2 regions of the Actinacidiphila glaucinigra genome follow, and region 1 is predicted to be linked to the other one. Evidence: riboswitches for the same ligand, from Rfam matches in the RefSeq annotation. Region 1 holds a riboswitch; the other holds the start of a gene.
What was found. Region 1 has a riboswitch for cyclic di-AMP ahead of OIE69_RS12390 (M23 family metallopeptidase). Riboswitches for the same ligand answer to the same signal wherever they lie in the genome.

Region 1 (3,391 bases):
CGCCACCGTCGGCGGCCGCGCCGACGAACTGTGCCGGTACGCCGTGCTGTTCGGCGACCCGCAGCTGGCCCTGACCGCAGTCAAGCGCATCCTGGACATCACCGCCGACGAGGTGCGCGCCGTCGCGGCGGCCACCCTGCGGCCCGACAACCGCGCCGCACTGGTCTACGAGCCCACCGGCTCGCCGGCCTCGGCCGGCGAGGACTCCGACGAGGACGAGGAGGGCGCGGACCAGTGACCGACGTCCACACCACCATGACGTTCCACCCCCAGCCGCGGCCGGGGCAGCCCAAGCCCTGGGACTTCCCGGCCCCCGAGCGGTCCACCCTGCCCAACGGGCTGACGGTGCTGCGCAGCCGGCGGCCCGGGCAGAAGGTCGTCGCCGTCGAGGTGCTGCTCGCGGCGCCGCTCGACGCCGAGCCCGAGGGCCTGGACGGCGTCGCCACGATGATGGCGCGGGCCCTGTCCGAGGGCACCGACAAGCACAGTGCCGAGGAGTTCGCCGCCGAGCTGGAGCGTTGCGGGGCCACCCTCGACGCCCACGCCGACCATGCCGGAGTCCGGGTCTCCCTGGAGGTCCCCGTCTCCCGGCTCGACAAGGGCCTCGGCCTGCTCGCCGACGCGCTGCGCGCCCCGGCGTTCCCGGACGGCGAGGTCGAGCGGCTGGTGCGCAACCGCCTCGACGAGATCCCGCACGAGCTGGCCAACCCCGCGCGGCGTGCCGCCATGGCGCTGTCCAAGGAGCTCTTCGCCGCCGACCTGCGCTGCTCCCGGCCGCGCCAGGGCACCGAGGAGACGGTCGCGCGCATCGACGCGGCCGCCGTCCGGGCCTTCTACGACACCCACGTACGGCCCTCCACCTCGACGGTCGTCGTGGTCGGCGACCTCGCCGGGATCGACCTGGAGGCGCTGCTGGAGAGCACGCTGGGGGAGTGGAGCGGCAAGCCCGCCGAGCGCCGCCCGCTGCCGGCGATCACCGCGGACGACACCGGACGCGTCGTGATCGTCGACCGGCCCGGGTCCGTCCAGACCCAGGTGCTCATCGGCCGTGCCGGCGCGGACCGCCACGATCCCGTCTGGGCCGCCCAGGTGCTCGGCACGTACTGCCTCGGCGGCACGCTGACCTCGCGCCTGGACCGCGTCCTGCGCGAGGAGAAGGGCTACACCTACGGCGTGCGGGCCTTCGGGCAGGTGCTGCTCTCCACTCCGGAGGGCACCGGCGTCTCCCTGCTCGGGATCAGCGGTTCCGTGGCGACCGACGTCACCGCGCCCGCGCTGGCCGACACCTGGCAGGTGCTGCGCACCCTGGCGGCGGAGGGGCTCACCGACGACGAGCGCGACGCCGCCGTACAGAACCTCGTGGGCGTCGCCCCGCTGCGCTACGAGACGGCCTCGGCGGTGGCCGGGACCTTCGCCGACCAGGTCGAGCAGTCCCTGCCGGACGACTTCCAGGCCAGGCTCTACGAGCGGCTGGCCGTCACCGGCACGATCGAGGCGACGGCCGCTGCCGTCAACGCCTTCCCCCTGGACCGGCTCGTGGTCGTCCTCGTCGGCGACGCCTCCGTCATCGCGGACCCGATCCGCGAGCTGGGCATCGGCCCGGTGGAGGTCGTCACAGGCGGCTGACCGGTACCGCCCACCGCGGCCCCGGGTGCCCTCGCGGCGCCCGGGGCCGCGGTGCGCCTGCGTCCGTGCAGCCGCCGAGGCGGGGGCCGCCGCCGGGTGGATCAGCAGGCCGCACGGAGGCCGTCCGCAGGCCGCGCCGGGGCCTTCCCGCAGGGGCGCGCACCGCCGGGGAGCTGCGGTGTCGCGGTATTGCGGACGGTTGCGACCGGTTGGCGGTGGGTGTGGCATCCCGCACATATTGCCGGATTTTTTTGGAGCCGGGAGCAACGCGCGGTTAGCGTCCTCGGGTTGCCCGGCGGAATCAGCCGCCACCCGCGGCACCGGAGCAACGATCGCCGAGTCCCCGTCGGGCGTGAGCCTGGGGAGCCGGGGACCCACCTGAGATGTCCCTGGGGTGAATCGGGCGGCGTGCCGCCGCCCGTAGGAGACCTTCCTGCTCCGAACCCGTCAGCTAACCCGGTAGGCGAGAAGGAAGGAAAGGATCTCCGCCTGCCCATGGCGTCGTTCTCCATACGCTCCACCCTGGCCGGAGCCGCCGCGCTGACCACCGTCACCACCGGCGCGTTCGTCGTGCCCGCCGCGGCCGCCGACGCCCGGACCGAGGGTTCCGCCTTCGCCCGCTGCGCCGCTGTCGCCGGGGACCTGGCCACGCACCTCGCCGACCAGGCGTCCGCCCAGCACCGGGCCGCCGTCATCGCCCGCAAGCACCACGCCGCCCACGTCGCGCGGGCCGAGCGCGCCGCGCGTGAGCGCGCCGCCGAGGAGGCCGCGGCCAAGGCCGCCAAGGCCAAGGCGGCCCGGGAGAGCGGTACCGCGCACGCGTCGCGCAGCGCCGCGGCCGGCCGCGCCACGCTCGGCGGCTGGGTGCTGCCCGTCGCCGGCTCGATCGGCACGCCCTACCGCGCGACCAGCAGCCTGTGGTCCTCCGGCTACCACACAGGTGTGGACTTCGTGGCCTCCGTCGGCACCCCGGTGCACGCCGCCGGCGCGGGCACCGTCGTCGAGGCGGGCTGGGGCGGCTCGTACGGCAACAACATCGTGATCCGCCACGCGGACGGCATGTACACCCAGTACGGCCACCTGTCCTCCCTGGGCGTGTCCGTGGGCCAGACCGTCTCCGCGGGTCAGCAGATCGGCCTGTCGGGCGCCACCGGCAACGTGACCGGGCCGCATCTGCACTTCGAGGCCCGTACGGCCCCGTCCTACGGCAGCGACGTGGACCCGCTGGGGTACCTGCGCTCCAAGGGCGTCCGCATCTGAGCCCGCATCCGAGCCATTTCCCTCCCCCCACACGAAGGCCCCGGTTCCCCCGCCGGGGCCTTCGGCATGCCGGCGCTTCCCGGCCGCGGGTGTGTCCAAAAATGCTCCATGAATTCAGGGCGGCCGTCGGAATCGGAGCCGTGCTGGAATAGAGTCGCGCCAGAAACGCCGGCTCCTCCGTTGCACGGGGATGAAAGGGTGGCCGTCGGCGCGCACCGAAAGGAACCTGCGATGTGGGGTCGGACGTGAACGGGACCGGCGGCGCGGGCCGGCGGATTTCGGCCCGGGCGGTGTGCGCGGCGATCCGCGACGACATCGTCAGCGGGTTCTTCGCGCCGGGGAGCCGGCTGACCGAGGAGCAGCTGGCCAAGCGCTACGGGGTGTCGCGGGTCCCGGTGCGCGAGGCGCTGCGCACCCTGGAGTCCGAGGGCTTCGTGCAGACCCGCCGGCACGCCGGGGCGTCCGTCGCGGAGCCCACCGAGCAGGAGGCCGCCGACCTGCTGGA
Region 2 (3,391 bases), 4.8 Mb from region 1:
TTCACCGCGATGACCGCGATCTACGACACCATGCAGTTCGTCAGCTGCGACGTGTCGACGGTGTGCGTCGGCCAGGCGGCCTCGGCGGCGGCCGTCCTGCTCGCCGCCGGAACGCCCGGCAAGCGGCTGGCGACCCCCGGCTCGCGGGTGCTGATCCACCAGCCCTCGTTCGCCGAGGTGATCCAGGGCACCACGGCCGACCTGGAGATCCAGGCCAGGGAACTGCTCCGCCGGCGCGACCAGTTGGAGGAGCTGCTGGTCAGGCACACCGGGCAGGACCCGGAGCGGATCCGGGCCGACATCGAACGGGACACCATTTTTGACGCCCCGTCGGCGCTCGCCTACGGCCTGGTGGACCGGCTGACGATGAGCCGCAAGGACGGCGCAGGCCGCGCACCGCGCGCCCTGCGGTGACCGGCGGTGGTGCCCGAACTGCCCCCGCTCCCGGCCCTGACCCGGGCCGAGGGCGAGCTCGTCGACGCCTATCTGGGGGTCGTGGACCTGCTGGGCCGGATCAACCCGTCCCGTTCCAGGGACACCTACGGGGCGCTGCGCGCCGCGCAGGCCCTGGTGGGACGGGCCGCGGAGCTGCGTGACGCGCTGACGCTGATGCACACGCGCGGGGAGAACGAGGTGCACACGGCGACGATGGAACGGGCGCTGCGGGTGCTCGACGGCGAACGGCGCGCGGGGCAGGTCGCCTTGCCGCCGTCAAGGCCTCGCTGACGGAGCGTCACGACACACTGGTCCGTTCGGGCGGCACGAACTCGAACCGAATGGACTCGCCCGATCGTTGTATCTGTCGTGGACGGCCGAGTGGCCCCGAGTTGCGCGATATGGCCGCACACATCCGGAATCTGACGCTCCGTCCCTGGTGTTCGACTCCTTTCGAGTCGTCAGTCCGGGCCATGTGTCGTGGAGTCCACCCGAATAGGTGAGTCGTGAACAGACTCACATTCGACCGGTTGCGCTGGGAATCGGACGCTTCGGTGGGTGATCATCCCTTCGACGACAAGCCCCCGCCATCCCGGCGGGGCGGTCCGCGCGGACGCCGAATCCTGCCGCCGCGCGGATGCCAGGTCGACGACGACGCATCGGCAGGAGCGGAGGACCCGAGCACGACGGGTCCGGCGCCGGTCGCCGGACCCTTGGGGTGAAGCCGCATCCGCGGCCGGGCATCTTCGCCTGCCCGAACCCGACAGGTCATCCTTCGCAGGCGGACGACGAAGGGTTGCGCATGAGTGCGCCGACAGCCATGTCCGGGGTCCTGTGCCGGCTGGGGGCGGTATCCGCCCTCACGGCGGCCGCCGTTGCCGGTCCCGCGGTACTGCCCGAACTCGCCCAGCAGGCCGAGGCGGCGACGGTCTCCGCCAAGGCACTGAAGATCGCGGCGTCCAAGAAGGGCGCGCTGTACCAGTACGGGGCCGCCGGTCCCGGCAGGTTCGACTGCTCCGGGCTCACCTTCTACTCCTTCAAGAAGGCGGGCAAGAAGCTCCCTCGCACCGCGGGGGCGCAGTACAACAGCGTCCGGCACATCCGGAAGTCCGCACGGACCCGTGGTGACCTGGTCTTCTTCCACTACGGGAGCAACGTCTACCACGTGGGGATGTACGCCGGGCACGGGAAGATCTGGCACTCCCCCAAGCCCGGCGGACGGGTGCGGCTGGAGAAGATCTGGAGCCGCAGTGTCTGGTACGGCCGGGTGAAGTGACCCCGGTCGCGTCGCCCGGGAGCCGGGGCTCCCGGGCGACGCGACCGGCGCTGTGGACACGGGGCCGACGGCACGTCACATCGCCCCGAGGGCGGAATGGCGTGGGCGCGGATCGCCAACGGCAGCGCGGCGAGCGTGCAGGCGTTCACGGCGGCGGGATTCGTGCCGATGGGCGCCGAGGCGCTGCCGCTCGGCCGGGAGGACCGAGGGCCGCCGGGGTCACTCGACGGCGGCGGTGGCGGTGGCCCAGGGCAGGCTGATCCACACCGTCTTGCCGCCCTCCGCGGTGGGAGTCACCAGGAGCGTACCGCCCGCCTCCGCCGTGAGGTGACGGATGATCACCATGCCCCGGCCGTTGTCCTGCTGCACGGCGGCGGGCAGCCGCTGGGGCCACCGTGGGTGACTGTCGGTGACCCCGATGCGCAGTTGCTCGTCCCGGTCCAGCTGGACGTCGAGGGTGAAGGTGGGCGACTGGCCGAAGGTGTGCAGCACCGCGTTGGTCGCGAGCTCGGAGACGATGAGCCGCACGGAGTCGGCGGGGTCCGAGTCCTCGGACATGCCCCACTCCACCAGCAGGTCGCTCACGTAGCGGCGTACCGCGGGGACCGAGGCAGGGTCGCTCGGCAGGGTGACGGATGCTTCCTGGTGGTCTGCCATGGCGACGCTGTCCCTTTCCCGCCGTGACCAGGACGCCGGCGCCCGCCGCGCCCGTGGCCGCGCGCGCGACGGCCGAAGGCGCCGTGCCCCGCCTTCCGCGCGGCACGTCCCCGTACGGCACTCACGCGCCAGAGTGTCACCCATCGTGCCCTTAATCCGGTGCCACCACAGCTATATGCATATATCTGTCGCCCAAAGCGGTGAACTCTGCTACGAGAGAACGTATTTGCGCGGCAGACTTCGCTCGGGGACCGGCGAGGGTGCCGGGAACCGGGAGGTGCACACACCATGCAGCAGGTGCCGGCGGTACGCCGCCGAAAGATCGGCTCGGAATTGCGCCGTCTGCGCGACACGGCGGGGCTCACGAGCGGTGAGGCCGCCCAGCGCCTGGGATGGCACCAGTCCAAGGTGAGCCGGATCGAGACCGGCCGCAGCGGAGTGCGACCCGAGGACGTCACGGCGCTGCTGGACGTGTACGGAGTGCGCGACCAGCGACTGCGGGAGATGCTCGCCGCCCTCGCGGGCGAGGGCGACCGGCGCGGCTGGTGGCATGAGTTCCGGGAGGAACTCCCCTCCGCCTACCGGGACTTCATCTCCCTGGAGACCGACGCCTGCCGTGCGCGGACACTGGAGACGACGGTGGTGCCGGGGCTGCTGCAGACCCCGGACTACGCCCGCGAGCTCACCCGTTCCGTCCTCCCGCAACTCGGTCCGCGGCAGATCGCGACCCTGGTGCAGGTGCGGATGGCCCGCCAGGCGGTGCTGCGCGCCGAACCGCCGCTGGAGCTGTGGGCGGTGCTGGACGAGGCGGTGCTGCGCCGCAGCGTCGGGGGTCCCGGAGTGATGGCGGCGCAATTGAGCCATCTTGTGGAGCTGGGTTCACTGCCTCATGTGCATCTGCAGGTGCTGCCTTTCTCGGCCGGTGGGCATATAGGCGTTACAGGCCCTTTCGTAATCTTCTCATTTCCGCGCATTGCTGATCTGGACGTGGTTGTTCTCGACCATTTGACGAGTAGTCTCTAT

Region 2: it holds a riboswitch for cyclic di-AMP, as region 1 does, so the genes downstream of both, OIE69_RS34475 (C40 family peptidase) here and OIE69_RS12390 (M23 family metallopeptidase) in region 1, are expected to answer to the same signal.

What each region holds. Positions count from the first base shown of each region.
Region 1 is NZ_CP109144.1:2,828,459-2,831,849, reverse strand. It holds gene OIE69_RS12400 (M16 family metallopeptidase) at 1-238, shown strand, start outside; gene OIE69_RS12395 (M16 family metallopeptidase) at 256-1,626, shown strand; cyclic di-AMP (ydaO/yuaA leader) riboswitch at 1,950-2,106, shown strand; gene OIE69_RS12390 (M23 family metallopeptidase) at 2,122-2,886, shown strand; gene OIE69_RS12385 (GntR family transcriptional regulator) at 3,120-3,391, shown strand, end outside.
Region 2 is NZ_CP109144.1:7,649,564-7,652,954, reverse strand. It holds gene OIE69_RS34485 (ATP-dependent Clp protease proteolytic subunit) at 1-414, shown strand, start outside; gene OIE69_RS34480 (hypothetical protein) at 421-726, shown strand; cyclic di-AMP (ydaO/yuaA leader) riboswitch at 1,078-1,234, shown strand; gene OIE69_RS34475 (C40 family peptidase) at 1,238-1,711, shown strand; gene OIE69_RS34470 (ATP-binding protein) at 1,931-2,368, opposite strand; gene OIE69_RS34465 (helix-turn-helix domain-containing protein) at 2,657-3,391, shown strand, end outside.